DNA from 3 places in the Brevibacillus jepli genome. Region 2 is predicted to be linked to each of the others. Evidence: riboswitches for the same ligand, from Rfam matches in the RefSeq annotation. Region 2 holds a riboswitch; each other region holds the start of a gene.
What was found. A riboswitch is a leader RNA that binds a small molecule or an ion and turns the genes downstream of it on or off. The one in region 2 is predicted to bind cyclic di-GMP.
Positions count from the first base shown of each region.

Region 1: linked by a shared signal. The riboswitch ahead of AB1L17_RS24575 (GNAT family N-acetyltransferase) and the one ahead of yfmT (benzaldehyde dehydrogenase) in region 2 are both predicted to bind cyclic di-GMP.
Region 3: linked by a shared signal. The riboswitch ahead of AB1L17_RS21765 (methyl-accepting chemotaxis protein) and the one ahead of yfmT (benzaldehyde dehydrogenase) in region 2 are both predicted to bind cyclic di-GMP.

Region 1 covers NZ_JBFEFW010000028.1:54,539-65,540, reverse strand. The annotation lists gene AB1L17_RS24615 (hypothetical protein) at 1-262, shown strand, start outside; gene AB1L17_RS24610 (hypothetical protein) at 502-702, opposite strand; gene AB1L17_RS24605 (ATP-dependent protease PrkA) at 1,063-2,961, shown strand; gene yhbH (sporulation protein YhbH) at 3,017-4,174, shown strand; gene AB1L17_RS24595 (YiaA/YiaB family inner membrane protein) at 4,261-4,548, shown strand; gene AB1L17_RS24590 (hypothetical protein) at 4,598-5,599, opposite strand; gene AB1L17_RS24585 (alpha/beta fold hydrolase) at 6,032-7,084, opposite strand; gene AB1L17_RS24580 (methyl-accepting chemotaxis protein) at 7,195-8,667, opposite strand; gene AB1L17_RS24575 (GNAT family N-acetyltransferase) at 8,669-9,223, opposite strand; cyclic di-GMP riboswitch class I at 9,418-9,501, opposite strand; gene AB1L17_RS24570 (hypothetical protein) at 9,693-9,875, shown strand; gene AB1L17_RS24565 (DNA alkylation repair protein) at 9,999-10,706, shown strand; gene AB1L17_RS24560 (amino acid ABC transporter substrate-binding protein) at 10,866-11,002, shown strand, end outside.
Region 2 covers NZ_JBFEFW010000005.1:10,689-21,690, reverse strand. The annotation lists gene AB1L17_RS07125 (DEAD/DEAH box helicase) at 1-806, shown strand, start outside; gene AB1L17_RS07120 (MerR family transcriptional regulator) at 941-1,285, shown strand; gene AB1L17_RS07115 (hypothetical protein) at 1,219-1,530, shown strand; partial or broken gene AB1L17_RS07110 (MFS transporter) at 1,515-1,834, shown strand; gene AB1L17_RS07105 (Lrp/AsnC family transcriptional regulator) at 1,998-2,432, shown strand; gene AB1L17_RS07100 (LysE family translocator) at 2,438-3,058, shown strand; gene AB1L17_RS07095 (polysaccharide deacetylase family protein) at 3,354-4,289, shown strand; gene AB1L17_RS07090 (hypothetical protein) at 4,429-4,674, shown strand; gene AB1L17_RS07085 (RsmF rRNA methyltransferase first C-terminal domain-containing protein) at 4,754-6,166, opposite strand; gene AB1L17_RS07080 (hypothetical protein) at 6,251-7,006, shown strand; gene AB1L17_RS07075 (methyl-accepting chemotaxis protein) at 7,031-7,966, shown strand; cyclic di-GMP riboswitch class I at 8,143-8,228, shown strand; gene yfmT (benzaldehyde dehydrogenase) at 8,313-9,770, shown strand; gene AB1L17_RS07065 (methyl-accepting chemotaxis protein) at 9,801-10,682, shown strand; gene AB1L17_RS07060 (M14 family metallopeptidase) at 10,743-11,002, opposite strand, start outside.
Region 3 covers NZ_JBFEFW010000022.1:24,705-35,706, reverse strand. The annotation lists gene AB1L17_RS21785 (HPr family phosphocarrier protein) at 321-578, opposite strand; gene AB1L17_RS21780 (PepSY domain-containing protein) at 719-1,000, opposite strand; gene cshA (degradosome RNA helicase CshA) at 1,157-2,695, opposite strand; gene AB1L17_RS21770 (transporter substrate-binding domain-containing protein) at 2,949-3,806, opposite strand; gene AB1L17_RS21765 (methyl-accepting chemotaxis protein) at 3,903-5,876, opposite strand; cyclic di-GMP riboswitch class I at 5,950-6,049, opposite strand; gene AB1L17_RS21760 (formate--tetrahydrofolate ligase) at 6,184-7,812, opposite strand; gene AB1L17_RS21755 (FAD-binding oxidoreductase) at 7,960-9,324, opposite strand; gene AB1L17_RS21750 (TRAP transporter large permease) at 9,340-10,614, opposite strand; gene AB1L17_RS21745 (TRAP transporter small permease) at 10,622-11,002, opposite strand, start outside.

The DNA.
Region 1 (11,002 bases), on a different contig from region 2:
AGATAAAGCAGAGAAGCTGGGCGTGGAGACCACAGGAAAAACGGTGAAGGAAGTAAAAGCAGCCATCAAGGATGCAAAAACTGCAAAGAAAGCAGAAAATGCTGAGCAACAGGCAGCGAAAGAAGCGAAGAAGCAAGAACAGCTCGCGAGCCTGAACGAAAAGGCAGCCAAGTGGGGCGTTGACACCACAGGTAAGACCGCAAAAGAAATCAAGGCTGAAATCGAGCTGAAGAAAGCAGAAAAGAAAGAGAATAAGAAATAACGAGAAAACAAAAAAAGCAGGTTGCCCACAGTAGGCAGCCTGCTTTTTTCCCTGGCTGATCCTTACAGATTCCAGGTTTTGTCCTCGTTGTATCCCGCTGTCAGACAGAAAAACACAAAAGCTCCTAAGACCAACGCTACGATAAATGTACCCACGTTTGACAGCTCCTTTCGTAAACAAACTACTCCCATTATAGCGTAGCCTGCCCACTTTGCAAACGAATTAAAGCTGTTGCTTCCTTAAGTGAGGGACAGTTTTCGATAGTCAATCACCTGTTTTATAAAGGCACTGAGAGCAATCGATACACTCAGTATTTCTCCCGTATCGATTTCCATGCCTGTCACCGATTGGTAAATAAAAATGGAAAGGATCACCAAGGACGCGATACCGGTCAAATAAAGTCCTTTTTTCACTTGAATGCGTTCCACTTGTGTGTTCATGTCATTTTCCTCCAGTTATGTTTTCGCCAATCGCATTGGCATCTGAATGTGTTGTCTTATGTATGTATTTTAGCGTGGCGTTGGGCTTACAAACTATCGAATCAGCTTACAGATCCACGCACTTAACCTTACAATTCCGTAATCTTCCAAGCTCTAGAAAAGCAGGGTGCCGTATTTTTTGTGGCAAGATTGCTGAAACTTGTGCTCCTCTCTCGCATACACATATGTAAAGGCTGTAAGAGCCTGTTGGCAACCGGAGAAAACGGCTTGCACGTGAATGCGTGACCGCAGGCGGACATATACATGAGAGTACATTGTCGTTGGGAAGAGAGAGGGGCTTAAGAGGGAGGAGTGTCGAACATGGACATTTTAAAACGGATCGCTGAGCACCGGGCCCGCGAAGAAAACCTGATGTGGAGAGGAACATTCGCCGAATATTTGCAACTGGTACGTAAAAATCCGCAAATTGCCCAGACGGCTCATTCACGCGTCTACAACATGATTAAGAATGCGGGGGTCGAAGAAAACGAGGACGGCACACGTTCGTATCAATTTTTTAGTCGAGAAATCTTCGGACTGGATCGTTCTATTGAGCGCCTAGTGGAGGAATATTTCCACTCGGCTGCGCGTCGTCTGGATGTACGAAAACGCATCTTGCTCTTGATGGGGCCTGTCAGTGGCGGTAAGTCTACGCTCGTCACGATGCTCAAGCGAGGACTGGAAGAGTATTCGCGGACTGACGCCGGAGCGATTTATGCTTTGGATGGTTGCCCGATGCAGGAAGAGCCTCTCCATCTCATTCCCCATGAGCTGCGTGCCGAGGTGGAAGAAGAGCTGGGAATCAAGATTGAAGGAGAATTGACGCCATATAACCGGATGAGGTTGGAGACCGAATACGGAGGATGCATCGAAGATTTCCCTATTCGCCGGATTTTGTTCTCAGAAGCCAATCGTGTCGGGATCGGTACGTTTAGTCCATCTGATCCGAAGTCACAGGATATTGCCGATCTGACAGGGAGCATCGACTTCTCGACGATTACCAAGTACGGCTCTGAGTCTGACCCTCGCGCCTATCGCTTTGATGGTGAGCTGAACAAAGCCAATCGCGGATTGATGGAATTCCAGGAAATGCTGAAGTGCGACGAGAAGTTTTTGTGGCATCTCCTGTCGTTGACCCAAGAAGGAAACTTCAAGGCAGGTCGTTTTGCCCTCATTTCTGCTGATGAGTTAATTGTTGCGCATACGAACGAATCTGAGTACAAGTCATTCATCGCGAATAAGAAAAACGAGGCACTGCAATCACGGATTATCGTCATGCCGATGCCGTATAATCTGCGTGTCAGTGACGAAGAAAAAATATATTCGAAATTAATCAAGCAATCCGACCTGGGACATGTGCATATTGCACCGCACGCGCTCCGGTCAGCGGCCGTTTTTTCCATTCTGACCCGCCTGAAAGAATCGAAAAAACAAGGGGCCGATCTGCTGAAAAAAATGAGGCTGTATGACGGAGAATCCGTGGAAGGCTTCAAGGGAGCCGATCTGGAGGAGCTGCGCAACGAGCATGCGGATGAAGGGATGGCCGGTATTGATCCTCGTTATGTCATCAATCGTATCTCCAGTGCGCTGATCCGCCGAGACACTGAGTGCATCAATGCGCTTGATATTCTTCGCGCGCTGAAGGAAGGCTTCGATCAGCATCCGTCCATCACCAAGGAGCAGCGGGAACGCTATATGAACTTTATCTCCATCGCTCGCAAGGAATATGACGAGCTGGCGAAAAAAGAAGTGCAGAAGGCATTTGTCTACAGCTACGAAGAGTCGGCGAAAACGCTCATGGATAACTATTTGGATAATGTTGAGGCTTATTGCAATATGAACAAAATCCGTGACCCCGTTACAGGCGAGGAGATGGATCCAGATGAGCGCCTGATGCGTTCCATTGAGGAGCAAATCGGTATCTCGGAAAATGCGAAGCGGGCCTTCCGTGAAGAAATTCTCATTCGTATTTCGGCCTATGCGCGCAAAGGGAAGCGGTTTGACTACAGCACGCACGATCGCCTGCGAGAAGCCATCGAGAAGAAGCTGTTTGCCGATCTGAAGGATGTTGTCAAGATCACGACCTCGAACAAAACGCCGGATGAACATCAGCTCAAGAAGATTAATGAAGTCACCAAGCGACTTATCGAAGAGCATCACTATTGCCCGGTTTGCGCAAATGAGCTGCTTCGTTACGTAGGAAGTTTGTTAAATAGATGACAGAGTCACACTTTATATTCGGCGCAGATTGCGCCAGTTACTAGGAGGAGACGGCATGGAAGATGGGTCATCGTTCATTGTCTCCCGGGAAGACTGGTCGCTGCACCGCAAAGGGTACCAGGACCAAAATCGACACCAGGAAAAAGTGAAAGAAGCGATCAAAAAAAATCTGCCCGATCTCGTCAGCGAAGAGAACATCATCATGTCGAATGGTCGGGAAGTCATTAAGATCCCTATTCGCTCCCTGGATGAATACCGATTGCGTTTTAACTTCCAAAAGGGAAAACATGGCGGTCAAGGTAAGGGCAATAGTAAAGTAGGGGATGTCGTCGCCCGTGACGGGGATCCTGCACAAGGACCGGGAAAAGGGCAGGGAGCGGGCGACCAGCCAGGCGTGGACTACTACGAGGCCGAAATCAGCGTCGAAGAATTGCAGGAGATGCTTTTCGCCGAGCTGGAGCTCCCGAATCTTCAACAAAAAGACGAAGAACAAATCGTCGTGGAAGAGACGCGGTTTAATGATGTTAGAAAAAAAGGCTTGATGGGCAACATCGATAAAAAGCGGACGCTGATTGCAGCCATTCGCCGAAACGCGCTGGCAGGCTACAGTGATTTGGAGCTGGGTATCACAGACGACGACCTGCGCTTCAAGACGTGGGAAGAAATTATTAAGCCTCATTCCAATGCTGTCATTATTGCGATGATGGATACATCCGGATCGATGGGCGTGTTTGAGAAATACATTGCCCGCAGCTTTTTCTTCTGGATGGTTCGTTTTCTGCGCACCAAGTACGAAAAGGTCGAGATCGTCTTTATCGCTCACCATACGGATGCGAAGGAAGTAACGGAGGACACCTTTTTCTCCAAGGGGGAAAGCGGAGGGACGATCTGCTCCTCTGCCTACAAGAAAGCGTTGGAGATCATCGATAGTCGCTATCCGACATCACAGTACAACATCTATCCATTCCATTTTTCCGATGGCGACAACCTCACGTCTGACAATGAGCGTTGCGTGAAGCTGGTGAAAGAGCTCATGGAGAGATGCAACATGTTCGGTTATGGGGAAGTGAATCAGTATAATAGACACAGCACCCTCATGTCAGCGTATCGTCACATCAAGGAACCGAAGTTCATGCATTGCGTCATTCGGGAAAAAGGCGAGGTATACAAGGCGTTGCGAACCTTCTTTGGCAAAAAAGAAGCGGTGACGTAATCCATGGAGGCAGCCGGGCGAGCAATCGTCCGGTTGACTTCTGCATATGCATGTTAACACTTGAACAAAATGTGAGGGGGGTTACTATGTATCCACAAAAGCATCGTATGCGTAACACGAGTGCCTTCACTTTCCTGGCTTATTTTACTTTAGGTGCAGGCGTACTGCTATTTTCCATCGGGTTATACAATGCGAGCGGTCTTCAGCTTCATGAGAAGGGGTACTATATCGCATGCATGCTTCTTGTAGCTGTTGGAGCTATTTTGACGCAAAAAGTAGTGAGAGATAATGCAGAGGATAAAGCAATCATTGAAGAGCAAGAAAGAGAATTTAACTTGAAGGTATCGAAAGCAGAGAAAGATACGACAAAATAGTTTTCAATTTAGGAACCGTTACATGAAAGGAACCAGTGACCAAAGCCCCCTATTCAACTGGTTTGTCATTTCTCTTCAGGACAAGTTTCACTGTCGGAATAGTTTCCGCCATATCTGTCCCCCCCGTTGTTGCTACCGTATGACGAGTGTTTAGTCCGGATGTTTTTTCATCTGCCGCTAAAACCGTATTTTTATTACCCACTGAACAATTATCAAGATCAAAATATTTACTAATCTCCAAAGCCCCCAGCGATTTTGTGCTGGAGAGCAGAACCGAAAGCCCATGCTCATCCTTCAAAATGGCCTTGTTATGAACCACCGCTGCGTGTTGCCAAAAAGCTGAGATCGATTCCCCGGTGGCTTCCGCGATCAACTGCAAATTACCACCTGCTTTTATCGCTGCCGCAAGCGCATTCACCTGTTCCGGATCATGAAGGGGATCGAATCCTAAGGCGTTAATGATGTAGACGTCATCAAATAATTGGTTGTCCTCTTTTGTATACGTCATAAGTGTTTTGGAGTCGCCCAACTTAAAGTTTTTTAATTTTTCTAATTCCTCTTCTATCCGTTGCCGATCGTCTGGATGAAGAACTTCCAGCAACTCATTTGCTCCGCTAGCTCCTTTTTTTACTTTTAGAAGTTGTTTTACGTATGCAGCGGCGGCACTTTTATTCTTTTTCACAACCCCTTTAAACCAGTTTCGCTTCTCATCTTCTTTGATGGTTTTCGGATACTGAATGGACAGGGTTTCCTGCATAATCTCGATGATCCTATCCCAGCTTGGACCATCGAGATCGGAGAGAAGCACGTCTGAGATAATCATATGACCGGTATCAAAATTAATGATTTGATCCGGTGTCCCCTCGTCTTCTTCCTTCTTCTCTTTTGGCTGCATAAGCGTGGTGGCCTGCGTCCCTGAAGCTAAATTACCGATCTTTTTGCATTGGATGATATCCCCCGCCCTAATAGCAGGATCTTTTACATTAGAACGTATGGAGCTCGATACTGAATTTGCGTTTGTGTATATGGATTTCAAATATTTCGCGGTCATCTGATTACCGAGTGTCTTCTGAAGTTGTACAATGCTAGGGGAAAAATTAGACGGAGTAGAGGAGCGTTGGCTTGGCGACCGCAGTTCGGACAAAGAAGATAGAGGCGACGTTGGAAGCCTGAGCTTTTGGTGAGAACTCTCTGGTATATAGCTTCGCAAATTTGCACCATCCTTTACCAGTAAGTAGGATAGGAACTTATTCGTCGAAAAAGTAAATCATTCCTGCTCCTAAAGCGCCCGCCGTCCCCAACGCCGTTCGAAAGCATAGTGGAAAGAAAATCTCCAATATCCTTCGAAATTACCGGAATTGTTATGGAAGGGATACGATATCGTATGCATGCTTCTTGTAGCAGTCGGAGCCATTTTGACTAGCATCGTTACATATTTAGGGATAGCAGATAAAACAAGACCATGATTGAAAAACCGTCAGGGCTATACCCTGACGGTTTTTCGAATGAGCTGCAAAAACTCCTCTGCGTTCTCGATGTGAGGAGCGTGCCCGACATTTTCCATGACGATCTCCTGATAGGAGCCACCTGCTAGCTGGTATTGCTCCAGTACATGGCGAATTTGCGAGACCATCGGTTGAGGGGGATACTCTGCTTCTCCCGGCCATCCGGGCACATAGCCGAGCTTGCCCAATGTTCCAAAATCAGCAAGCGACTGATCCGAGATAATGGCGTCATCTTCACCGCGAATCCATACAATCGGACACTTTGGCTCTATTTGAACAATGCCGGACAAATTTACGTATTTAGGGGAGATCGCATTATTAATCCCTGTCGTTCCGGGACCGACACCAGGCCAATCGGTTACGTATTCAAATGCTCCGGGGTAAAAGCAGTCTCCAGTCCTCGTGGAGAGTATCGCATTCACATAACGGTCTTCCTGCTCTGGGGTAACTCGGAACGGGGGCTTGAAATAAAGCTGATTCATAACATTACGCGGGCTGGAAGGGGATTCATCGCCTATATCCTTGGCTGCTATCCTTTTGACCAGCTCAGCGTTGGCTGCTCCTCCGCCCGATCCAGCGAAGCTGCTGTAGCACGGGGTGCCAGATACATCCTTGGTTCCACCAAAGCCATAAGGAGACATAGGAGCGACTAAGGTCAAGGAGCGAACTTCCTGCGGGTAATCGATGGCATACTGCATCACAATCCCTCCGCCAAGCGACCAACCTGCTAGATGAACGGGTGTTGGCAAGTCCAATGCCTGAATAAACGAATGCAGGTCATCTGACCAATCTCGCAAACCGCGTGTCGCATCGATTGGCAATGCTTCACTTGCTCCATAGCCACGCATATCAGGAGCATACACACGATACTGATCACACAGAGCTGCGATGGTATCGTCCCAGAACAAATTGGCTGAAGCATTCCCGTGAATAAGGAGCAGCGGTTCTCCTTCGGGTGTGCCTGCTGTCAGATAGGAAACAAGCAGGCGATCGGTCTGAATGGTTTTCGTTTCGATACGTGCATCCATCATGACGTGCCTCCTTCCATTGTAGAGGATTAACTATCAGAATATTTACATTATATATCCACTTAGTTACAAAAAGGAAAAAAACCGCCTTTTGATAGGCGGTTGCTGGAATGCTACATATGGAGGCCACGCATTTGCTGTTCGATTTTCTCAAAGCCGCCAGATACCTTGACGACCTCGTCTTTTTGTTCGGAAACGAGAACAAGCACTTCTTCCAAACTTTCTTTGTTCTTGTCGGTAATATCTGCGTTGACTTCTACTTTTGCGCCAACTTCCTGGATCATGCTGTGGACATGAATGATGAACTCTTGCAGGTTTTTCGTTTTATCCGCGAAGTTTTGCATGTAGTTGTCCACATTGGTGAACATTTCTTGTACTTCGAGGATGCCTTCGCTATTTTTCTCAAAGGAAGTTTGCGACTCGGAAATCATATCCGATACGAGCTTCATTTTTTCGCGAATGGTCATGAGCAGGCTCGAAATCGATTCAGAGGATAGCTTGGAGGACTCAGCCAGCTTGCGTACTTCATCCGCTACGACAGCAAAGCCTCGGCCATGTTCACCTGCACGCGATGCTTCAATCGTGGCATTGAGTGCCAACAGATTGGTTTGCGCAGAAATCTCGGAAATGGTTTGAATGATTTTCCCAATCGATTCGGTTTCTTTATTGAGCTCTTGGATTAGCTGGTTCGTACCTTGGATGTCCTTGATGAAGCGTTCAAAGTCATTGCCGATGTTACCGATGCGTTTGCCGCTCTCATTAGTGGCTTCTTTGGTCGATTCTACGTACTCATGCATCTCCGTAACAGAGCGGGTCATGTCCTCAACTTGCAGATTCGTCGAGCTCATTTCCCGACGCAGCTCGTCCGTATTGCTGGTCTGGATCGTAAAGGACTGCATAATATCTTGCAGGGAAGCGACTGTTTCCACAGCACGAACGTTCACGCCATCCGTCACCTTATTCAAATTCTCTTGATAGTCTTGCATAGAGCTAAGTGATTCATTGATCTTATCCAGAACACGTTGCAACGATTCCTTCGAGGCAATCGCTTCTTGCTTTTGTTGCTCGCTTTCTTGCTGCAATCTGTTATTGAATACAGCATGCATCATGCTCGTGACAGATACAAAGCAGAACGTGAGCAGGAAGTACATCAGATCAAGGTTGGATGTCGAATGGAAAATCGTTTCTCGCTGTGTCAGGAAGTAGTAAGAGACAATACCCAATGTCGTTACAATCGTCAAAATATTGATGAGTCGGTCTTGATAAATCCCCATGACTGCTACAAAGAACATAATGGTCATGATGTTGATCATATGCGGGTCTAGTCCCACTACGATGAACATGAAGATCCCGATTACAGCGAAGTTGAAAAACTTCATGAAGGGCGCTGCTTTTTCACGGAAGCTCGGACGATTGGAGATGTAAGTAAACGGTGCTAGCACACCATACAAAATACCTAATACGGTTAGAACGAACGTGTACGGAACACCTAAAAAGAGGTTTAAGACCTGAACAACGGTAATAATACTTGCGAATACGATAACGACCCAATTGTTTCTTCTTCTCAACAGGTCAATGTTATCCATGTTACCCACCTACCTCGACTTTTACTTGGTTGGATGACGACGAATTGTACCAGGAATATTTGGGATCGTGCTTATTATCATAGACATCTTTTAGATGGAAGAGGGTCGGAATGGCATCGGCCCCTTTGTAAAAGACGATATCTCTGGTCTGAGTTGCCTTTACTTGATATTTCTTGTTAATGAACGTAAAAAAAGTCGGATCTGCTACACCGATTGCGTGGGTATAACCATGCTTTTCAGCGTAATCTATCATCAGGCAAATTCCTTTTTGCCCTAGTTGTCCGCGGTATTTCGGCAAAACAGCGAGACTGTCTACCTCCATTACTTTCATATCTGCTGTAACAACATCCTGAAAAAGTGATTTCATATAAGCACTTGATTTGGAAAAGGGTGTCATCTCAAATGTTCCACCTGCTTCACCATCTTCAGCGATTAAGAGGAACAGAGCAGAGCCTTCTTTTGCGTACTCCATTTCGAAGCCCATGCTTGTCCAGACTGCTTCTTTGATTTCATGAAACTTTGCTAAATCTTGTACGGTTTCTACTTGTTTGTACATAACTTCTCCACTCCATCATTTTCTCTGATTGAACCATGTTGTGTATGTTTGACGTCTCAAAAGTTATGTTTTACTATCCGTTATGAAAATGAAAATGCTTTCATCCTCCTTTCAAAAAAGTAAACACAAAAAAAGGCCGTTCCATACGTAATGGAACAACCGAAGCTACCAACATCGAAAAAATGGTCTCATGATGTGGCAACCCGGCTATCATGGTCAAAGACTGTAGACCCGTGGTTTTGCGTCGCCACCTTTCGATGACTTTGCCTTTTGCAATAGTTAGCAAAATTTGTAAATTGATGTCGAATTTTGCTATATATAATTATGCAAAATATAAGCCAAAAGAAATATCCTTGTCAAGTTTTGGTAGGAAAAAGTAACCAATTGTTCATAATGTATTTTCATGCAAATCACCCGTAACAAAAATTTTCCAACTGTCCGATAACTAGAAGGAATAGGAGGGGATTTCATGAAGGAAGTAAAAACGATTCAATTTTTCTTTTCCGGTGGCGAAACGATAAGCATCGAAACGACAGAACCGGAAGAAATTATTCAAATGGTCGCCAATCAGAACGACGGATGGCTTCAATATGATGATGTTGTCATCAACGTCAGAAATGTTTCGTATATCAAAGTGCGCAGCGCCGCGTAAGGATAGGAATTGCGCGTCAAGCTCTTCAGGAAAAAGCTCTCCCGATGTGTGGAGGGTTTTTTCGTGTTGGTAGTAGCGACCGCTGGTTATCCTATTAAATAGAAGAAAAAGGAGGGTGGCAAGATGACGTTGGAAGAAGTTATGCAGAAGCTCGAAGCAATGGGGACAGAGCAGACGAAAAAAACGTACTTGCGGCATGGGGCTAAAGAGCCTTTGTTTGGCGTTCGAGTCGGTGATATGAAAAAGCTGGTCAAAGAGGTAAAGCGTGATCAGCAGCTTGTCCAGGCGCTATATGATACAGGAAACTACGATGCCATGTATTTGGCCGGATTGACGGTTGACCCGAAGAGCATGACAAAAGAGCGGCTGCAGGCTTGGGTCAAGGCAGCCTCTTGGTACGCGCCCGCCGAATACACGGTTGCGAGTGTAGCTGCTGAGAGTCATTATGCGATGGAGCTGGCACGGGAATGGATAGATTCAAAAGATGAGATCATAGCTACAGGTGGGTGGAATACGTATTCGAACTACCTGTCAATTACCCCAGATGAACAGCTAGACAAAGAAGAAATCAAGCGGCTGCTCATGAAAGTGAAGGAGATGATTCACGAGGAACGTAATCGCGTACGGTACACCATGAATCAATTCGTTATTTCGGTAGGCGCGTATGTACCGGACCTTCATCAGGAAGCGCTAGAGGTGGCCGCAGCGATCGGCAAAGTGCATGTGGACGTTGGACAGACAGCGTGCAAGGTTCCTTTGGCTACGGAATATATCAAAAAGATAGAGGAACGAGGGAGTGTCGGAAAAAAGAAAAAGACGTGCATCTGTTAACCCGCATTTTTGTTGTTCAACTGGAGCATATTTCTAGGGTGCTTTTGTTTACTAAAGTATCGACTATTCCTTGCTAATGTGCTATCATGATACCTTGTTAACGTATTACCACTTTATCAGAGTAAAATATAGAGTAGTATGAACGAGGGGGAAATCACGATGAAAAAGATAGCATGGATGTCATTGTTGTTGAGCGCGATGGTTTCATTGGTAGTTGGCTGTTCCAGTGCAAATACTGGCGCAGACGCTAACAAACTGATCATTGGCATTGATGATAAGTTCGCACCAATGGGCTT
Region 2 (11,002 bases):
GCGATAAGACCGACGCGCTCGTCGATGTGCTGGAGCAAGAGCAGCCGTTCTTGACCATCGTGTTTGCGAATACGCAGGTACGCGTGCAGCAGCTGACTGCTCGCCTGCAGGAAAATGGCCTCTCAGCGAAAGCTCTGTACGGCGATTTGTCGCAAAACAAGCGGGAACAACTGATGAAGCAATTCCGTGAGATTCGTTTCCAATACTTGATCGCGACCGATATCGCTGCTCGTGGACTCGATGTAGAAGGCGTTACACATGTCATCAACTACGATTTGCCGAATGACGTGGACAGCTACATTCACCGCGTTGGACGTACGGGTCGCGCGGGACAAAAAGGAAAAGCAATCTCCCTCATCTCTCCTCGTCAGAAAAACTTGATGGCTCGTTTTGCCAAAGCGACGAAGGCTTCGATCGAAGAAAGAATTTTGCAGGCAGGACGCCATCTGGATGCCGGACGTCGTCAGCGCGCGGAAGAACGGGAAGCTCATTTCATTGAGCTGCGGGCGCAACAGGCGAAGGAGCAGCAGAAGGAAAAAGACAAAGAGTTCTCTCCTGTACGTGAAGCCTTGAAGAAAAAGACGAAGGTAAAACCAGGCTACAAAAAGAAGATGGCGCGTGAGCTGGGTGAACTCCAGACACAGTACGAGAAAAACCGCAAGAAGGCAGAAGCGATTGCGGCGCGTAAAGCAGGTAAATCCGCGAAGCCAGCCGATGCCAAAAAAGCAGGTAAAGGTGGAGCAGCACGCTCTGCTAAGGGTGGAAGACCATTTAATCAATCCGCGGGGAAATCAAGAGGAAAATAAGAATTGAAGAGGCTGCCCAGATTCGAAAAGGATCTGGGCGGTTTTTTTTGTAGAAAATGAAACAACAAGGAAGTTCTTGACTTTATACCCGACTAGAAGGTTTATACTCAGATCGAATGAATGGGAGAGAAGTTGTGGAATTGTTCAAAATCAGCGAGTTTTCCCGATTGAGTCGAATTCCGTTGCAAACGTTGCGCTATTATGATCAGATTGGGATTCTAAAACCAGCAAAAATTGATGATACGACCGGGTACCGATACTACTGTGCCGAACAGCTTCTGCAGATCAATCGAATTGTCATCTACAAAGAATTGGGGTTCTCATTGCAGCAGATTGCGCAATTGCTTCACGAGAATATTCCAGCCGAGCAAATTCGGGGCATGCTGAGACTCAAAGAAAATCCTATACAGCAATGGGTGTTGCTGAAGATATTCCTTGGCTGTTTCAAATATTCGACAGTTTGCTTGATGCCAGTCTGAAATCATCCTTGACTGGTCCCAAAACAGTGCTATGGAAGGAAACCGGAACGAAGGACCAGCTTTTCGAATTTGGCGTGGGCTACGCCATTAAAACACAATCTGTCAAACTGCCAGAGCAAATGGAACGAAGCTTCTTGCCTGCCGAGACAATGGCTACGCTACTATTCCGTTCGGATTCGACCTTTAAAGAATCAGCTTGCCTGGATCTGGCTACGTGGATTGAACAGCGCTGGTTACACGCATGATCCAAGGGCTCAGCCGAGGAGTTGCCACTGTTGATGCGATGGCCGTATCTACACGGCTTGTTGAAGAAGGCAATCGTGGGCGAGCAATCGGCATCATTTTGATGGGATTGAGCAGCTCGCTTGTATTGGCCTCCCAGTCGGCACTTTTTTAAGTGAAGTGATGGGCTGGAGACTGCTGTTTATTTTTATTGGACTGCTGAGCTTGGTTCCACTGCTTGTCATTTATAAAAAAGTCCCGCCTATAAAAGCGCAGGAAGCTATAACACCGCGGGCACAGCTGGCTGTTATAAAAAATAAGATGATTTCTCGGCAGCATTATTTTAGGAAAACGCCCCAAAATGATTCGGATGACAGAAAAAATAAAAGCTAAACCATATAAATTCTTTAAAAAATACAGCAATGGTGTCAAATTCCTTTTTATTCTAAAGAAATTGGTATAATCATGATAAAAAGGAGGGGGCACCACTATGGACCGGATTGATGAACAAATCCTCCGCTTACTGCGGGGAAATGGCCGAATCACAAGCTCAGACATTAGCAAGCAGGTTCATCTGTCTGTACCTGCTGTCTCCGAGCGAATACGCAAGCTGGAGGATACGGGACTCATAAAACAATTCACGGTGAAGCTGGATCGGGAACAGCTAGGGCTTCACCTGATCGCATTCGTCATGGTACAAATCGAAAAAACTGAGCACATCGCTGGCTTTCGTACAACGGTCATGCAGTCTGAGTGTGTGCTGGAATGCCACCATATCGCGGGCGCGTACGATTATTTGCTGAAGGTTGCCCTCAAGGGAACAACGGAACTGGAGCGGTTTATCTCTGAAACGCTGAAGCAAGTAGAAGGCGTGAGCAAGACGAATACGATGATCGTCCTGTCTTCCATGAAAGAGGAGATGTAAGACCGATGGCAATCTGGAACGGTTTGTTATTCGGGATGATGCTTCAGCTATCGGTTGGTCCCGTTTGTCTGGCAGTGATGCATCGGTCGATGACCGGGCGATTGCGAGCTGCACTAATGATGGTGCTGGGTGTTGCGCTTGCAGATGCAATTTATATGGCGGGGGCGATCGGGGGATTGTCGCTGCTGTTACAGATCCATTGGATCAAACAAATGATGGTGTTTGCCGGAGCCATTATTCTGACATGGTTTGGGATTCAAACCTTACGTACGGGAAAAGGGAGAGAAGAAGACCAGCAAGCTTTCGTCAAGCAGACTCCAACTGGTCGAAACAGCTTTTGGTACGGGCTACTTCTGACGCTCGCGAATCCTCTGACCGTCGTATTTTGGGCAGGCGTATTTGGCTCGCTTTTGGCATCTGACAGTTTTCTTCATTCAATTGAGCTGTTCTTGTTTGCCTCAGGCTGTCTGTTATCGACCTTGTTGTTCCTTGGTCTGGTCGCCTTATCGGCTGCGTATTTGTCCCGTTTTTTACGTCCTCGATGGATCAAGCTTATGCATGTAGGAAGCGGCATTTTTCTTATCGTCTGTGCGATCGTTCTTGTTCAAAAAGGAGTATTCATTTGAAAAGATGTTTCACTCCATGAAAATGCGGGTAATAGATAGACGATAGAACCAAGAAGTCACAGGATACTTGCTTGATAAACGGCAGTCTGATGGGCAGAGGAATACCACCAATACCCGTACCAAACGCCACCATATGGGCGAGTTGCCCGTATTGTGGTTTTTTGCTGTCGAAGCATAACTTCTCATCTATCTGTTCTGACAACCAGAAGTATAAGGGGGAGCTGGGCTGCGTTTAGTCAAAAAGAACTAAAAAATTTCATTTTTCTTGTCACAATATGGCAGGTAGATGGATCAAATGAGCAGGCCGAAACGGTTGACTGGTACCATCAACCATACCATTTTGTATGGAGTGATCATCGTGAAAAAGAGACATGTTCAAATTTTGCTACCATTATTTTCGATCTTTCTGCTGTCAACGTTCCTATGGCCAACGGTTGAATATGCGAAAGAAGCACCTCCAACTGACTCGACCGGACATGCTCCGGCAGTTCTGACCTATCATCACATCGATGAAAAATTAGATTCATCTGCTACGATTACCTCTGAACTTTTCAGAAGCCATCTCAAGATGTTGAAAGAGAATGGCTACAATGTAATCGGGATGGAACAATTATTGGAAGCACACAAACAAAATAAAGCGTTGCCAGCCAAATCTGTTGTACTTACCTTTGATGACGGATATGAAAGCTTTTACACGAAAGCTGCCCCCCTGTTAAAAGAGTTCGGGATGACTGCTACAAACTTTGTGGTTGTGAAATCAACCGACCAGAAGAACCCAAAGGAGATTCCGCATCTAAGCTGGGATCAGATGCGGGAATTGGAGCAGCAGGGGTTGACCTTTTACTCGCACACCTACAATTCTCATCAAAAAGTACCAACGGATAAAAATAATAGTAGAGGACATGCGTTGACGAGTCGCAAGTATTTGGAGAAAGAGGGACGGACGGAAACGCACGAAGAGTATCATCAACGGGTAAAAGCGGATCTCGCTCTGGCAAATCAGCGTCTTGTCGAAGAGCTGGGTAAGCAGCCTGCTCTTTTGGCTTTCCCGCACGGAGCCTATGATCAAACAGTGCTGGACATGTGCAAAAGCCTCAATATTGAGTTGATGTTTGCTGCCAAAGAAGGAGAGCATTTTCCTGGTAGCAAGCTGCTGTATCGGATTAATGCAGGGGCTCCTTCCATGTCGGACGAGGACTTGGCGAAAAAATTGGAAAAGCATTTCCGGTAATTACAAGCATTTTGCCGCATAGCACTGAGTTGTCTGTATAAAATAGTGTTTTCCTCCCATGAGATTTGGGTAATAGATAGGAAGATAGAACCCTTTCTCGTGAAAGTTACCTTAGTACAGGGTGTGAGGAGAACCAGTGATGACGACGGATACGTGCTTGAAATGCGGCAGTCCGATGGGCCGTGGTGAGTACAGTTGCCAGGTTTGCGGAGAAAGCGAGATGCAAGACTACCAAATGATTCGCAATTACGTGAGAACTTATCCGAATTCGAATGCGATGCAAATTGCCAATGCAACAGGGATTTCGGTTTCAAAAATATTGCGTTATATAAGAAATGGTTCATTGACCGTCGTAGACAATCCGTCCCGCAGAGGGCGGTCATAAGAAAAAAGAAAAGCTCACAAGCAGGCACGAATGGATTTCGCGAAGCTTTGTGAGCTTTTTGTATTCTGGATGCAAGTAATTACAACCAGCGAAGACCCTTTGGATAATGATTTTTGAGCTGCCCCTCTGATTGCTTGCCCCAGCCGATGGAGAACCCATCTACAGTAACCAGCGTCCAGCCGTTTTCACCTTCACGCATGAGTGCCTCTCCTTTTACATACCGTAAAATTTCAGGCTCGTCTGTACCATATGAAGCGACACGGGCAACCTCCGCAGGTGAGAGGGCCAGTGCCAAGGCATGTGCGGGTTCGAGTCGGTTCTTTTTCACGGTTCCTAAGTGCAGACCGACACGTGCGACCTTGAGCTTGTCCCAATCGAGCTCAGATGCAGGTGAGTAGTAGAGCTGCTCCCCGAACAAGAGAAACGCCGATTCATCATCGAACTGTTTGGAGAGTGCAGGGATCGCCTCCTCCGCGAAATTGCGCCAGGCAGCCAATGCTTCCTTTCGGCCTGCGGGAGCGGATTTTGCCGCTCGCTTTTCTTTGCGCTTCCCAGTCGTTTCATGTACTTCAGCATCCTCACTCTTTTGCAGCTTGGCGAGGTAATGCCCTTCCCCCTGCAGACGATGCGGCCACAATCTGGCAGTCTGGCTGAGCTGCTCGTTCTTGGGGGAAGCCCACTCTGGTTGACCTTCAGAAAAGCAATCTGCATGTGGTAACGGGACGATCTCAAATTCCGGGTGACGGCCCAGGAAGTTAACCAGCGACTGCTCGTTTTCCAACGGTGCAAATGTGCAGGTGGAGTAAACCAATGTCCCGCCTGGCTTCAGCATAGCAGCGGCAGCTTCGAGAATATCCCCTTGCATGAGATGGCACTCGGTAACTTTTGCAGGGGACCAGTCGTCGATTGCTTCAGGTAGCTTGCGGAACATCCCCTCGCCCGAGCAAGGAGCATCCACCAAGATCCGGTCGAAAAACTGAGGGAAGCGTTCCTGTAGTCGTTCTGGCGTCTCGTTGGTCACGACTGCATTGGTCACTCCGCAACGCTCCAGATTTTCTGACAAGGCTTTTGCCCGAACAGGATGGATTTCGTTTGCCACAAGCATTCCTTGTCCACGCAAAAACGCTGCAAGCTGTGTCGATTTGCCCCCTGGCGCTGCACACAGGTCAAGAATTCGTTCACCGGGCTGTACGCCTAGTGCCTCAGCAGCGGACATTGCGCTTGGCTCCTGCAAATAGTACAGTCCTGCCGCGTGATAAGGATGCTTGCCAGGACGATCTGGTTCTTTGTAGCGAAAGCCATTTTCACACCAAGGGACTTCTTCCAGTGCAAACGGTGAGATTTTCAAGAAATCGTCACGTCCCACCTTTAATGGATTGACGCGCAAGCCGTGTGTCACAGGCTGGTCATACGAAGAAATAAATGCTTCGTAATCGTTCCCGAGCAAGGGTTTCATACGGTCGGTAAATGGGGTCGGTAATTTTTTTGTCATAACAGCCTCCGATGTCAGATTTTGGCCACATGGGAAAGGAAAAGATAGAATCATGGCGAATCATAGAGAATGAGGTGAGAGCAAATGAAAGGATCCCGTGCACAACGCTACCGCTCCCGGCGGAGGAATGACTCGGAAGTAAGCCGGTTTTGGATCATGGGGTTGCTGTTCTCACTGCTGGTGCTCGCTTTTGAATTCTTTATCGAAATACCCGCCGACGCAGACTGGCTGGTAGATATGGAGATGGCTTTGTTTTCGGCCAGCTTTACTTTACTTGCCTTTTATCTGCTCGGACTTACCTTTGCCTTTTCCCGCCAACAAAAGGCAGGGAAGATCAATCACCACATCATCATCTATGTATGGTTGGGTGCGATCTTGTTTCACTTGTTCCTGCTCATCAGCAACTTGTCCAATCAGCATGTATACAAGGCAGGGATCATTCTGTTTTTAGGACCCTTGTTTTTAACTGTCTACCATTTTATCACGTACTTGGCAGCTTTGCGCGAGGAGCGTGAGGAGCAGGAGGCAGCTACGACTGCTACGCTTGAACGTACGGCCTACCAGATGATTCTGGAGGGTGGGCGTGTATACAGTGAGCTGAGTCGCCTGAAAACAGAATATCCAGAAGTGGAGCAAATGCTTCGTGCCAACGATTTTCACGATAAACTGGAGCGCTACGCATTGGAAATGCAGCAGTATTTGCAGGCAAAGCATTTTGAGCGCAAGGACGTGGAGCTCTTGGAGGGTCACTATTATTTCTTGGAAAACTTGCTGAGCTTGGCGAAACAACATCCGGGAATAATCGAGTCCCGCGTTTATAGCCGCCGAGGTGACAATTGATGGGTACAGAGGAGAGGGAAGCGGATGTTTTGGAAAAAAGACAGAAGCCTGGCAGAAAAAGAGACAGCAGCGACGACAGCCATAAGCACAATGACAGGACAGCAAGACGCTTGGAAACATGAGCTTCGCGGTATTTACGAACAGATTGGTGCCATCCTCTCTTCGAATCAAGCGGTGAACGCCGAACACGATCAAATGGCGCGATTGGTGACGAGGATGAAGCGAGTCGTAGACAATATTCAGGCCGTTAACGAGCGGGATGATGAATCTGCGAGCCAGTTATCGGTTCGAGGCGAGCGCTTGTCGGATATCTGTAGACAATCGGTAGCACGTGCAGATGAAGGCAAGAAGGCCATGACGGACGTGGTGGAGGTCATGAGCCTGCTCGACAAAGAATCGGTCCATACGTCCAAGTCCATGAGCCGCTTGGAAGAGCGCTCTTCAGAAATTACGAGTATCGTCAAGGTGATCAGCGATATTGCCAATCAGACCAACCTTCTCGCTTTGAATGCAGCGATAGAAGCGGCGCGTGCGGGAGAACAAGGTCGTGGATTTGCTGTAGTAGCGGATGAAGTGCGGAAGCTGGCCGAGATGACAGGGAACTCGACCAAGACGATTGCAGAATTGATCGGCAAGATTCAGGAAGAAACAAAAGAAGCGTTGTCCAACAGTGAAAAAAGCAGCAGTGCGATCAAAAATGGACTTTCCACCAGCAAAAATGCAGCGGAGAAGACGGATCAGATCGTGAACGCTTTCCAGGCACTGAACGTCGAAGTGTCAGGTGTGATGGAAATCATCGCGCACCAAAAGCGTTTTGCTGACGAAGTGTCCCAGCATGTAAGGGATGCAAACGGCTTGTTGGAAGAGCTGAATGAAGGCTTGACCAAGCACGTAAGGGACGCAAGCGCGGTAGAGCAAATGCTCGCGACGAGCGTAAAGGATGTCAAAAAAATATTGTGATCATAAGCTAGTTGAATCAGGAGTCCGTATCCAAGCGATGCGGACTTTTTGGTATTTGTTTACATTATTTCACTAAAAATTAACATGTTTTCGTTTGACTATTAGGAATTGAGTACTATAATCAAGGTAAGATTCTCCATTTCCTTCCTTTTTTCGACAAAAGAATATCCACATTCGCTATGAATGGGCAAACCCATTGAAAATTGGGGACGCAAAGCCACGGGCCTAATGTACGAGTTACGATGGCAGCCGGGTTGCCAACTAGCAAAGCTTTTTGCTGTATGACGGCTCCTTTCATGCGAAAGGGGCTTATTTACATTACTTTACAAAAGGGAGAGGTTATAGCATGTCAATCCTTCAAACACTGGACAAGCAATACATCAATGGGGAGTGGCGCGACGGACTTGGGGCGAAGACATTGCAAGATATCAACCCTTACAACGGGGAAGTCATCGCAGAATTCAAGATGGCAAACCTGGAAGATATCGATGCGGCTTACAAAGCTGCTGCCAACGCGAAAAAAGAGTGGGATGAAGTGAACGCCTATACCAAATCCCGAATGCTAGAGCGCGCCGTTCACTATATCGAGGAGAACGAAGAAGAAATTATTCAAATCATCATTCGTGAATTGGGCGGAACACGGTTAAAGGCATTTTTCGAAATCGGGCTTGTGAAGGATATTATTCGCGAGGCGGCTACGTTCCCAGTGCGTATGGAAGGGAAAATTCTCCCTTCTCCCGTAGATGGAAAAGAAAATCGCTTGTATCGGATTCCGGGAGGGGTTGTCGGTGTGATCAGTCCGTTCAACTTCCCGTTCTATCTGTCGATGAAGTCAGTAGCGCCAGCTCTTGGTGCGGGCAATGGCGTCGTACTCAAACCGCATGAGCATACACCAATCACGGGTGGGACACTCATCGCGAAAATTTTTGAAGAGGTTGGTCTGCCAAAAGGCTTGATCAATGTAATCGTAACGGATATTGCTGAGATTGGTGACGGTTTTGTCTCCCATCCGATTCCGCGCATTCTTTCTTTTACAGGCTCCAGCCAGGTAGGAAGCCATATTGCGCAAGTGGCAGCGAAGCATTTTAAAAAGGCGATTTTGGAGCTGGGCGGAAATAGTGCCCTGATCGTTTTGGAAGATGCGGATCTCCAGTATGCCGTTAATGCTGCGGTATTCAGCCGCTTTACCCACCAAGGTCAGATTTGCATGTCAGCTAACCGGGTACTGGTTCACCAAGATGTCTACGATCAATTCCTCGATCTGTATATAGAAAAAGTATCTGGGCTCAAGGTGGGCGATCCGAATGATCCTGACACAGTGATTGGTCCACTTATCAATCAGCGACAAGTCACCAACCTGATGGCAACGATCGATGAGGCGATTCGTGAGGGAGCGGTTCCGGCACTGAAAGGGGAAGTAAAAGGAAACGTGGTTGAGCCAATCGTTTTGACGGGGGTTACCACGGATATGTCGATTGCTTCCAAAGAACTGTTTGGGCCGGCTGTTTGCATTATGTCGTTTGCTTCCGAGGAAGAAGCGATTCGCATGGCGAACGAGACGCCATTTGGTTTATCCGGGGCGATTCATACGCGTGATCTGGAGAGAGGTGCCCAGATGGCAAAACGAATGGAGACCGGCATGATTCACATCAACGATGGAACGATCAATGACGAGCCAATTGTAGCGTTCGGCGGTGAAAAGCACTCCGGATTGGGACGCTTGAACGGTCAATGGAGCCTGGAGGAGTTTACTACCCTGAAATGGATTTCCGTTCAGCATAAGCAACGGCAATTTCCGTATTAATGCCAGCAAAATATTGAGGTGAAGACGGTCATGAACGGATACGAAGAATGGAACGAAGCGGAACAAGCAGGGAAGGAAAAAAACGCGGAGCTGCTTGAAGCATTCATCAAGGTTGCCCCGTATTTAAATGATTTGATCACCGATGACATTACCATTGGGGTCTATGACACGGAGCGGCTGTTGCGCAATGTGCCTGCCAAAACATTTTCGCTGCAAGTGAAGCCTGGCGATCCACTCCAGGAAGGAGATGTGATCACCAATGCGATTCGAAAAAACGCCAAGCAGGCGATGATGGTACCGAAGGAATTGTTTGGTTTTCCTCTCGTTGCTCGGGCGATTCCCTTGCATGATCAGAATGGAAAAGTCATCGGCGGTGTCGGAATTGGTTCCAGCATGGAGCGGGACAATGAGCTGTATGAAATCGCCGCGAACCTCTCGAGTGTCGTCGAACAGGTCAGTGCCACTACACAAGAGATGGCGGTGCAGATCGGCAATCTGAACGAGCAGATGAAGGCGATTTCGGAGCAAGCCAATGATGTGAGCCAAAGCACGACTGAGATCGAGCAAATTACACTCGCAGTGAAAAAAATCGCCGATCAAAGCAATATTTTAGGGCTGAATGCAAGTATTGAGGCAGCGCGGGTAGGAGATGCAGGCCGAGGATTTGCAGTTGTTGCGAATGAGGTTCGCAATATGGCGACAGATTCACGGACGAATGCAGACAAAATCAAGCGGACGACGGATTCCATCCGGGAGTTAATATCCCTCCTGCAAAATTCGATTGAGTTGATTAATCAAACCATGGAGAGCCAGGCGGCCGCGACAGAGGAAATATCTGCGACCATGGTAGAAGTTAGTGACAATACGCAAAAGCTGGCGGGGCTTGCCCAAGAAGTGATTCAAATAAAGTAAGCAAAATCATGTAACAAAATTCCCCTCTCAACAGTCTAACTTAAGAGGGGAATTTTTCCTTTAGTTCTTTTGTATGGTAGGTAGCGGTTGTTCCAGCATGTAGCGATAAACCGGAACTTCATCGCCCGCTTCAACGGGCAAGAAGTTGAACGTGACGTAGCTGTCTACTGATTCCGGTTCCAGGGCCAATGCAATGAAGTTGGCATTTGGCTGCGCCATGCTGAATACGTAGCTACCCGCAGGAAAGGTTTTCGTTGTTTCTGTTACATTTGCAGTCACTTGATTGGTGAAATGCCCGTTCTCGTAAATCGTATTCACCT
Region 3 (11,002 bases), on a different contig from region 2:
GGGGGGATCTATATGTCGAGAAATCGCTTGGGAAAACAGCCGAATATCTTACTGATCATTGTGGATCAGGAGCGATACCCTCCCGTGTATGAGGACGCTGCAGTCCGTGCATGGAGCCAAAAAAATCTCCACGCCTCACGTCAGATCCGTTGGAAACACATAATCTTGCGTCTCCACTCTACATGACTCCCCATACTGAACGTGTTCGACTAAAAATGGAGCTACTCCTGAAAGAACAACGAACAAAAAAGCGGCAGACTCCTTTCTAACAAAAAAAGAAAAAACCCTCTTCTGGTAAGAGAGGGTTTGCCTTCACACTGCTATTCTTGTTCCATCAATGCCTTTTCCAAGGCGACAATCGCTTGGTTTTCATCGGGACCATCGACAATCAGCGTAATTTCCGAACCTTTTCCGATAGCTGCTGCCATGATACCCATTATGCTCTTGGCGTTCACGACCTTCTCGTTTTTGACGATTTTGATTTCGCTTGAAAAAGACGTCGCGACCTTTACGAAATTGGCAGCGGGTCTGGCATGCAAGCCATGCGCAAGCTGTACAACAACTTTCTTTTCCACCATGTGCAGTACCTCCTTACAAATTCTTTTCGCAAGTATCTACTTCACATATGCTTTACTTGCTCAAATGTGCTTATCGGTTAAGCAGGTAAATAACCGCCAGGGCAAACCCCTGACGGTCCGTTATAACTGTCTTCCAACGATTATAAGTTCTCTCTTTCTACTTTCAATACCTTTCCCGTTTGAGCATGAACCTCTACCTCGAACACCTGATTCTGATCGGTAAGAATGATTACTTCATATACGAGAACACCATTTTCAGTTTCAAGCTCTACGTGTACAACTCGCCCTTTCACTTGAAGCAAGGCAATTTGTTTGGCTTGCTCCTCTGTAATTTGTGTCTGCTGTACCGGATGTCCAGACTGTACTTGCCCATGTGCATGTAGTGGCAATGAAAATGCTAACGTAATGGCCCCTACACTCATCCAAGTCCAAACGGCTTTTTTATTTATGATAGTGTCACCCCTCGATATCAACATAGCTTGTTAAGTGTAGTTTGTCACAACCACGCCAAACTATGCGATAGCATGCTACAAAACAAAGACCGATGCACACCTTGTCGCATCGGCCTTTGTTTTGTATTAGCGTTGTTTGTTGTACGGTCTTCCGCTGGATTCCTGATTACGCGGCGGACGAGATTCGCCACTGCGCGGACGGGAATCACCGCTACGTGGAGGACGAGAATCGCCGCTGCGAGGACGGTACTCTCCACTGCGTGGACGGGAAGGACGCTTGCCACCATAACCGGAACCAGAGCCGAAGCCACCTTTTCCTTTTGGAGGGAGCTTTTTCTTACCTACACGGAGAGGAGCCTCTTCTGTCAGGCGAACAGGAGTCATATCTGGCTCTTTGGTCAACAGCTTGAGTGCTGCGGATACGAGTGTTACAGAATCGACATCCTCAAGCAATTGCTCTGCCAGCGTTTTATAAGCAGACAGATCGTCTCTTCCAGATGCTTCGAGAATTTTGTCTACTGTCATCTTTTGTTGACCTTCCAGTGCTTCGGCCATTGTAGGAACAGCATGACGCTCCATGCGACGCTTGGTAGTACGCTCAATCAGACGCAGATGGTCGATTTCACGGGAAGTCACAAACGTAATTGCCAGACCAGTTTTACCAGCACGTCCCGTTCTTCCGATACGGTGAACGTAGCTCTCGGAGTCTTGTGGAATGTCAAAGTTAAATACATGAGTTACACCGCTGATGTCCAGACCGCGAGCTGCAACGTCAGTCGCTACCAGTACTTCAATCGTACCTTCCTTGAACTTGCGCAGTACGCTATCGCGCTTCGCTTGGTTCAGGTCGCCGTGGATACCTTCTGCGCCATAACCGCGCTTGGTCAGCGCTTCGGACAGCTCATCTACTCTGCGCTTCGTTCTACCGAAAATAATAGCCAGCTCAGGAGAATGGATATCCAGCAAACGGCAGAGTACATCGAACTTCTGCTTCTCAGCCACTTCCATATATTGCTGTTCGATGTTTGGCACCGTTACTTCTTTTGCTTTGACTTGAATGATGGTTGGTTCGTTCATGAACTGCTGCGCGATTTCTTGGATCGCTCTCGGCATGGTCGCAGAGAACAGCAGTGTTTGACGATTTTCTGGAACCTCTTTCAAGATTTCCTTGATGTCGTCGATGAAGCCCATGTTCAGCATTTCATCCGCTTCGTCCAAAACAACAACTTCAATCGCATCCAGACGAATCGTTTTTCTTCTCATGTGGTCCATGAAACGACCAGGTGTTGCAACGATGATTTGCGGGCGTTTTTTCAACGCTTTGATTTGACGTGTGATGTCTTGGCCACCGTAGATTGGCAGAGCAGAGATGTTTTTAAATTGGGCAATTTTATTAATCTCTTCTGCAACCTGAACAGCCAGCTCACGAGTAGGAGTCAATACAACCCCTTGAATGTTTCCGCTTGTTTCATCCATGCGTTCAATCAATGGAATACCGAATGCAGCAGTTTTACCAGTACCTGTTTGCGCTTGACCGATCAGGTCGCGTCCTTGCAATGCTACAGGAACCGTTTGATCCTGAATCGCTGTAGCCTCTTCGAAGCCCATATTGCTCAAAGCTCTAACGATGGAGTGATGTAAGCCAAAATCATGAAAAGTCGCCAATGAATGTCAGTCTCCTTTATCAATACCTTCTTCTATAAAATTCTCAAAAAAAAGGGCACTATTCCTTACGATCCGGAACATGCCCTTTTATCCCCGATTGTACAAACGCACCCTAAAGAACATAGCTGTAATCGTACCATGCAATGGCTGAAAAAGCAAACTGCATATATACCCAAATTACCCGATTTTGTGCTGATTCAGTCAGAAAAAATAAGAAAGCAGCCCAGGATCGGGCTGCTTGTCTGTCATGGAATTATTTTACCCATTTGTTATAAAGCTCATCAAACATTCCTTGCAGTTTCATCTCGTCCATCCACAGATCCAGGTAGTTAGCAAAGATAGCGTCTCCGCGATGGATCATGTATGCTTTTTCACTCTTCGTGAACGGGTTGTCGGTCAGAGCTGGATACAGGCGAGGATCTGCTTTGGAATAAACGATCGCTTCCAGCGTATCTGTGATCATCACATCGTACTTTCCGCTCGCTACCAGACCAGGAATGTCGAGGTTGTTTTGTTCAACCGTCACGGTTGCTTTTGTCAGATGCTCACGAACGAATTTTTCGTTGGTGCCACCTGGATTCACACCAATGCGCACCTCTGGCTTGTTGATGTCTGCTACACTCTTGTACTTGTCCTTGTCTTCTTTGCGAATGAGTGGAGCTTTACCGAACTGAATGTAAGGATCGCTCATGTGCGCTTTTTTCTGGCGGTCTGTGTTGCGCGTTACGCCTCCGACTGCGATATCGAATTTATCAGCCAGCAGATCGTCCATCAGTGTCGGCCAAGAGGTTTGTACAAAACGAGCCTCTACTCCCAGGCTTTTAGCGAATTCTTTCATCGCATCGATATCGTAGCCTTCAAATTCGTTTGTCTTTGGATTCAGATATGTAAACGGTTTGTAGTCACCTGGCGTACCTACGAGGATGTAGCCTCTCGCAATGATTTCATCCAAACGGGACTCAAACTTCTTCGCTTCCTGTTTTTTAGCAGCTTCAGCAGCTACGGTTGGGACAGGCTTAACCGCCGTTGCGGCAAAAGCACCTGTTCCTCCTGTCAAAAGCATAGTAGCAGCGAGTGTGCTCGCCAAGATTGTCTTTGTCATTTTTTTCATTTTGGTTTCTCCTCCTGATATTCGGTAATGAATTTAGTTATAAGAAACAAACTCCATCATCCCCTAATGGCATCCCCCCTCTCAAAGGAAAAGGCCTTACAGGGTAAATCTGCCTATACCTTGCTGTAATTCTTCTGCTACTGCATTCAAACGCTCGACAGATTGGCCAATTTCCTGGATGGCTTGAAGTTGCTCCTTGGTTGCCTTCACCACTGTTTGCGCATCAAGTGAGGCATGCTTGGCAATGTTATGCATTTCATCCACAGAGGCACTCACCTGTTGGGAGCCTGCTGACATTTGTTCAGATGCTGCGGATACTTCCAAAATGTGTGCTGCCACGTTTCGGGAGGATTCCAAAATATGCCCAAAAATATCGCGAACCTCTTCGACCAATTGAATACCATGCACGGCATTTTGGTTGCCCTCGTTCATGACCTCTACCGCATGACGAGTATCCTGCTGGATTTCCCCGATCAGCATGGCGATTTTGGATGCCGATTCTTCGGATTGGTTCGCCAGTTTTTTCACTTCTCCAGCAACCACGGCAAAACCACGTCCATGCTCGCCAGCGCGTGCTGCTTCGATCGATGCGTTCAACGCCAACAAGTTAATTTGCGAGGTCAACTGACTGATCGTATCGAGAATTCCTTCGATTTCTTTGGAGCGATTGTTTAGCTGCTCGATGGCTACCGTCGCCTTCGATGTTCCCTCGCCAATGCTTCCCATCTGACGAACCGCTTGCTCTACCACGGCTGTCCCTTGCTCAGCCTGCTCTGTTGCTATCTGGGCAGCCTCTGAAACATGTGCGGACGTCTCCGCGATTTTTACGATGCCAGCAGCCATGTCATTCATGGACAAGGCGACATCCTGCGAGCTGGTGGCCTGTGCCTCGGCTCCCTCAGAAATCTGAGCGATAGACATTCCGATTCGATTAATGTTTTCCGTCGCTTGTTTAATGCCTGCAGACACTTCCTGACTAAAGCCCTGTACCTGATCTGACGACAGCGAAACGCCTTCGATCAAATTTTTCAAGTGCGATACGGTTTGGTTAAAGTCGCGCGACAGAACTGCAATCTCATCTTTTCCTTCAACAGTTACCGTCTCAGCCAAATTCCCCTGTGCCACTATATTTACAGCTTGATTCAGACGCTCAATTGGTTTGACCATGCGCACAGCCAAGATATAAACCAGAACAACACCAATAGCCAGCACGATGAGAGATATGACCATCAATTGCATCGACAGCGCATCAACCGGAGCATGCAGCTCAGCGATCGGTGCAGTGATGTAAACGCCCCAGTTCAGATTGGTAGGAGCATAGGAAACAAACCGCTCTGTATTCTCCCATTTGTACTGAGCGATTCCATGGTTCCCCTTCTTGATATCTTCAAAGGCTGTTTGAAGTTCGAGAACGCCCATGTTAAGAATCGATTCCTTCAGAATGTACTCGCTCGTCGGATGGTAAATGAAAGTCCCCGTTTTGCTTACTAAAAAAGCGTAGCCATTTTGCCCAAATTTCTCTTGGGACACCTTTTCCTGAATTTCATCGATCGGTATGGTGGAACCGATATAACCGTATTGACGATTGTCTTTCATCAGCGGAACGACAAGCGTCACGATGTTATTCCCTGTCCGTTTAGAAACCACAGGCTCAGATACGACAACTTTGCCTTCCCCTTTGTTGGCTTCAATAATATGCGGCCGATCCGAAATATCGGTCACTTCTCCCTTGAAGTTGATCACTTTCTTACCAGTCAAATCATGTGAAAAAAAGAAAGTCTCAAACTGCGGATTTTTCTTCTGGGCTGTTTGAATCAGCTTCAGGTCTTGTTCGAAATTGTTATCTTCAGAGATCATCCCTCCAACCGCTCTTACAATTTCAATTTTTTCCTGCATGAAACTATCGATTCGATTCGAGAGGTTACTGGCTGACAACTCAGCTTCTTTGTCCAGACTGTCTGCCAGTAGATTGGAAGCACTCCAATAGCTTGCACCGCAAACTGTGCCCAAACTTATGACCAACAGCAAGCACAAAACGATAATTAGCTTATTCTTCAAACTATTTTTCATACCGAACCACTTCTCCCTTCTCTTCTTTTCAACAAAAAAAAGACTGCCCACCGACAGTCCATCATGACTACGGTATGGCAACCCGGCTGTCCTAGCTGCGAAAATCATAGATTTTCGTCCTTAGACCCGTGGCTTTGCGTCCCTGCTTTTCAGCAGGTTTGCCTTTGTCATTCCTTGTTGGTTTTTAATTAAAGTCCACATTTTTCAATCTCACCTTTCTTTTCCCATAATTTCTCGGTTATAAACCAAAAAAATGAAAAAAACTGACAACCTTTTACAGGTGTCAGCTTTTTGTCAAACTTTTTGATTAGCTTAATCCGATCACATGTCCATCCTCGTCTACATATAACGATTCCGCAGCCGGCTTTTTCGGGAGGCCTGGCATCGTAACCAAGCTTCCGGTCAACGCCACAATAAAACCAGCTCCAGCCGAAATACGCACTTCACTGACTTGAATGGTGAAGTCAACAGGCGCCCCCAACAGATCGGCACGGTCCGTAAAGGAATAAGGCGTTTTTGCCATGCACACAGGCAGATGGGACATGCCCATTTCTTCTACCTTTTGCATCGTTTTCAACGCAAGCGGTGAAAAGACTACCCCTGATCCGCGGTAAACCTCTTTCACAACCGTCTCAATCTTGTCTTTTATGCTGAGGTCTTCCTCATACAAGAAACGGAAGGATGATGGACGCTCTGCTGCGCGTGTAACCTTCTCAGCCAGATCCACGCCGCCCGCTCCTCCTTCTGCCCATACCTTGGAGAGTGCCGCTTCGGCTCCGGCCGCTTGGCACAGTGCGATTACGGCATCGATCTCTGCCTGCGTATCCGTAGCAAAATGATTGATGGCAACCACTGCTGGCACACCGAACTTCTGGAGGTTTTCCAGATGTCGCTTGACGTTTTCGAAGCCTTTTTCCAGAGCAGACAAATTCTCCACTGCCAGGTCAGGTACTTTGACCCCGCCGTTGAATTTCAAGGACCGGACCGTAATCACCACAACAGCAGCCGATGGAGTCAGTCCTGCTTTTCTGCACTTGATGTCAAAAAACTTCTCCGCTCCCAGATCAGCACCGAAGCCCGCCTCTGTGACGACGTAATCCGCCAGCTTCAAAGCCGTCTTGGTTCCGATCACACTGCTGCACCCATGCGCAATATTGGCAAAAGGCCCGCCGTGAATGATGACCGGAGTCCCCTCGATTGTCTGTACAAGGTTTGGCTTGATCGCCTCCTTCAAGAGAACGCACATCGCTTCTACCGCATTGATTTCTTCCGCCCGTACTGGCTGATCATCGAAATCGTAGCCAATAATGATATGATTCAACCGCTCGCGCAAGTCTGCCAGATTCTCACTCAAGCACATAATCGCCATGATTTCCGATGCGGTCGTAATCATGAAGCCATCCTCACGCGTCATCCCATTGCCGTCACCCAAGCCGACAACAATGTTGCGCAGAGCGCGGTCATTCATGTCCATCGCCCGTTTCCAGACGATTTTCTTTGGATTGAGCCCGCGCGGATTGCCATGGAAAATATGATTGTCGATCATCGCTGCCAACAAGTTATGGGCAGCGGTGATCGCATGAATGTCCCCAGTAAAATGCAGGTTAATTTCATCTGCCGGGAGAATTTGCGCCTGCCCGCTTCCGGTTGCGCCTCCTTTGATCCCCATGCAAGGACCCAAGGACGGCTCGCGAAGCGCTGCAATTGTTTTCTTCCCGAGATAATTTAATGATTGTGACAGACCAATCGTCGTGAGCGTCTTGCCTGCCCCCGCCGGATTAGGGTTCATCGCTGTAACAAGAATCAGTTTGCCATCTGGGCGATCCTTCACTTGCTCCCATAGCTCATCTGATAGTTTGGCCTTATACTTTCCGTATAGCTCCAAATGCTCTTCTTCGATACCTGCAATCTTGGCAATTTCAACAATCGACTTCATGTTTGCCTCCCTGCCACACCAGAATATAATGCACCAGTTACCAATCTTCTACATTCTGCATCATCGTCCTTTCTCCTTTCCTCTTCGACACATTACGCAAAAGAAAAAGCCCACATTCCGACAAACGTTCAGAATGCAGACTTTGTTTTATTTTCCGAAAATTTTTCCCGGATTCAAAATGCCGTTCGGGTCCAGTACATGCTTCATGGTTTGCATGACGTCCAGTGCTTCTCCGTGTTCCTTGCGCTGGTATTTGATTTTCCCCACACCCACACCATGCTCTCCGGTGCAGGTGCCTCCCCGACTCAATGCGTATTCCACCAGATGGGCATTTACTTCCTCAGCACGTGCCACTTCTTCGGGATCAGTCAGATCTATCATCAGGATCGCGTGATAGTTCCCATCGCCGACATGGCCTGCAATTGCTCCATCAAGGCCAGCGCGATCAATGGCTAGTCTCGCGTCCACCACAGCTCCTGCCAGCTCGGAAATAGGCAAGCAGACATCTGTTACCATCAGCTTTTTGCCCGGCGATTTGTGCAGGAATGCATAAGCCAGGTTATGACGCGCATCCCAGAGCTGTGCCCTTGCCTTCGAATCGGTTTCAAACAAAAACTCCGTGCAGTGATGCCCCGCTGCAATGTTTTGGGCAAATTCGATATCATATCCCAGGCCCTGTTCACTGCCGTGAAACTCGATAAAGAGCGTAGGCGCTTCCGGGTAGCTCGTTTCCTTGTAAAGATTCACTTGCTGGATCGACCTCTCATCGACCAGCTCGATACGTGCTACCTGTATACCTGCTCCGAGAATATCCACGACTGTATCGACAGCATCCTGAACCGTCGGGAAGCTGGCACGTGCTGCCATCGTCGCCTCCGGGATTCCATAGACGCGCAAGGTCAGCTCTGTAAAAACGCCAAGCGTCCCTTCTGAACCGACAAACAGTCCTGTCAGGTGATAGCCTGAGGAGGATTTGGCAGTCATGCTTCCTGTACGAATGATACGACCATCAGCCGTCACTACCTCCAGATCGCGTACCTGATCTCGCATCACGCCATAGCGGACAGAGGTGGTTCCACTGGCATTCGTCGCAGCCATTCCACCCAGAGTCGCATCCGCACCAGGATCGACGGAGAAAAACAATCCGTGCTTTTTCAATTCTTTATTGAGCTGGGTACGCGTCACGCCCGGCTGGACCCTCACGAGGAAATCCTTCGGCCGAACCTCCAGTACCTGGTTCATCAAGGAAAAATCCATGCTGATTCCACCCTCATAAGGAATCGCGTGGCCTTCCAGACTGGTCCCCAATCCAAACGGTGTTACTGCAATGCGATTATCGTTGGCCAGCTTCATGATGTGACTGACTTCCTCTGCCGTCTGCGGAAACACCACTACATCCGGTAGATGCGGCGTATGGTACGACTCATCATGGCTGTGGTGCTCCAGCATCGTAGGATTGGTCGAGACCCGCTCTTCTCCAAGCAGTCCCACTAACGCTTGCTTGTAATCCACGTTGGTTCCCCCTCGTTACTTGCTCAAGTTGACCAGGAATAAGCTAATTTCAGGAATGTATGTGATGAGCAGCAAATCGACGATCATAATGATCAAAAACGGAATTACCGCTCGCTCAATCTCCGTATTCTGGAGCTTCGCAATATTTCCTGCTACCAACAAATTGATTCCAACCGGCGGAGTCAGCATGCCAATGGCAGAGTTGACGACCATGATCACCCCGAATAGCACAGGATCAATGCCCAAAGAAGTCGCGATCGGCAGCAGGATGGGCGTCAGGAGAATGATCGTAACCGCCGTTTCCATGAATGTCCCCAAAATAAGCAGTAAAATGTTGATGATGAGCAACGTAATGATCGTGCTGTCGGTAATCCCCAGCATGAATTGCGCAATTTCCTGCGGGATGTTTTCTCTCGTCATTAGATAACCAAATGCATTCGCAGTCGCGATAATGAGCATGATAACCGCTGTCATACTGGCAGCGCCCGTGAATATTTCCCCCAAGTCCTTCCACTTGATCTCTCGATAGACGAAAAGACCAACAACCAGACCGTAAATAACCGCTACGACCGCTGCTTCTGTAGGAGTAAAGATGGCTCCGTATATACCGCCGAGGATAATGATCGGCATGAGTATCGCCAAAATTGCGTCCTTGAATGCCAGCCAAATCTCTTGTGGCGTATGCTTCTCTCCGCCGCCCCAGCCGTTTTTCTTACTGATCCAATACGAATACAGGATCAGCGAGATCGCCACGAGAACGCCCGGCCCGATCCCGGCAATAAACAAGTCACTAATCGAGGCACTCGCTGCTACCCCGTATAAGACCATCGGCACGCTCGGAGGAATCATGACACCGATCGTTCCACCTGTTGCATGCAAGGCCGCAGAAAACCGGACATTATACCCTTTTTTGACCATGTGCGGGATCAAAATTCCCCCTACGGCTGCCGTCGTCGCTGCAGAAGAACCCGAAATAGCGGCAAAAAAGGTACACCCCATGACCGCCACTATTGCCAATCCTCCTGGCAGATTCCCGACAATCGTATTCGCAAAGCGAATCAGTCTGGCCGAGATTCCCCCTGTTTCCATCAGCTTTCCTGCCAGGAGGAAGAACGGGATCGCCATCAGCGGGAACGAATCTGTCCCGTTGAACATTTTCTGAATGACAACCAGAAGAGGGATGTTTCCCTCCAGCATAAACACGACAACTACTGATAACCCCAATGCAACCGCAATCGGTACGTTTAGGATCAGGAGAACCAACAGTGTCAAAAACAATATCGTACCCACAATCTGGTCACTCCTTCCCGGTAATGTCTTTCCACGTCACATGGATCACGTTCATGATGAGCAGAGCACCGCTGATCGGAATCACCATGTAAACATAGCCCATGGGAACGAGCAGAGTGGGTGAGGTTTGTGTCATGCTTCTCGCTGACAACAAGTAGCCTTGCTGAACCATGACGAGGAAGAAGATCAGACTAAACAAAGCGGCCACAACCAGCACCACTTTGTTCATGCGAGGCGACAAGTATTTTTGAATGTATTCCGTACCGATGTGTGCCTTGATGGCCATCGCGTACGCTGATCCGAGAAACGTAATCCAGATTAGCAAATACCGAGCCAATTCCTCCGTCCAGGCCAAGGGCTGATCGAGCAAAAATCGGAAAAGCACCTG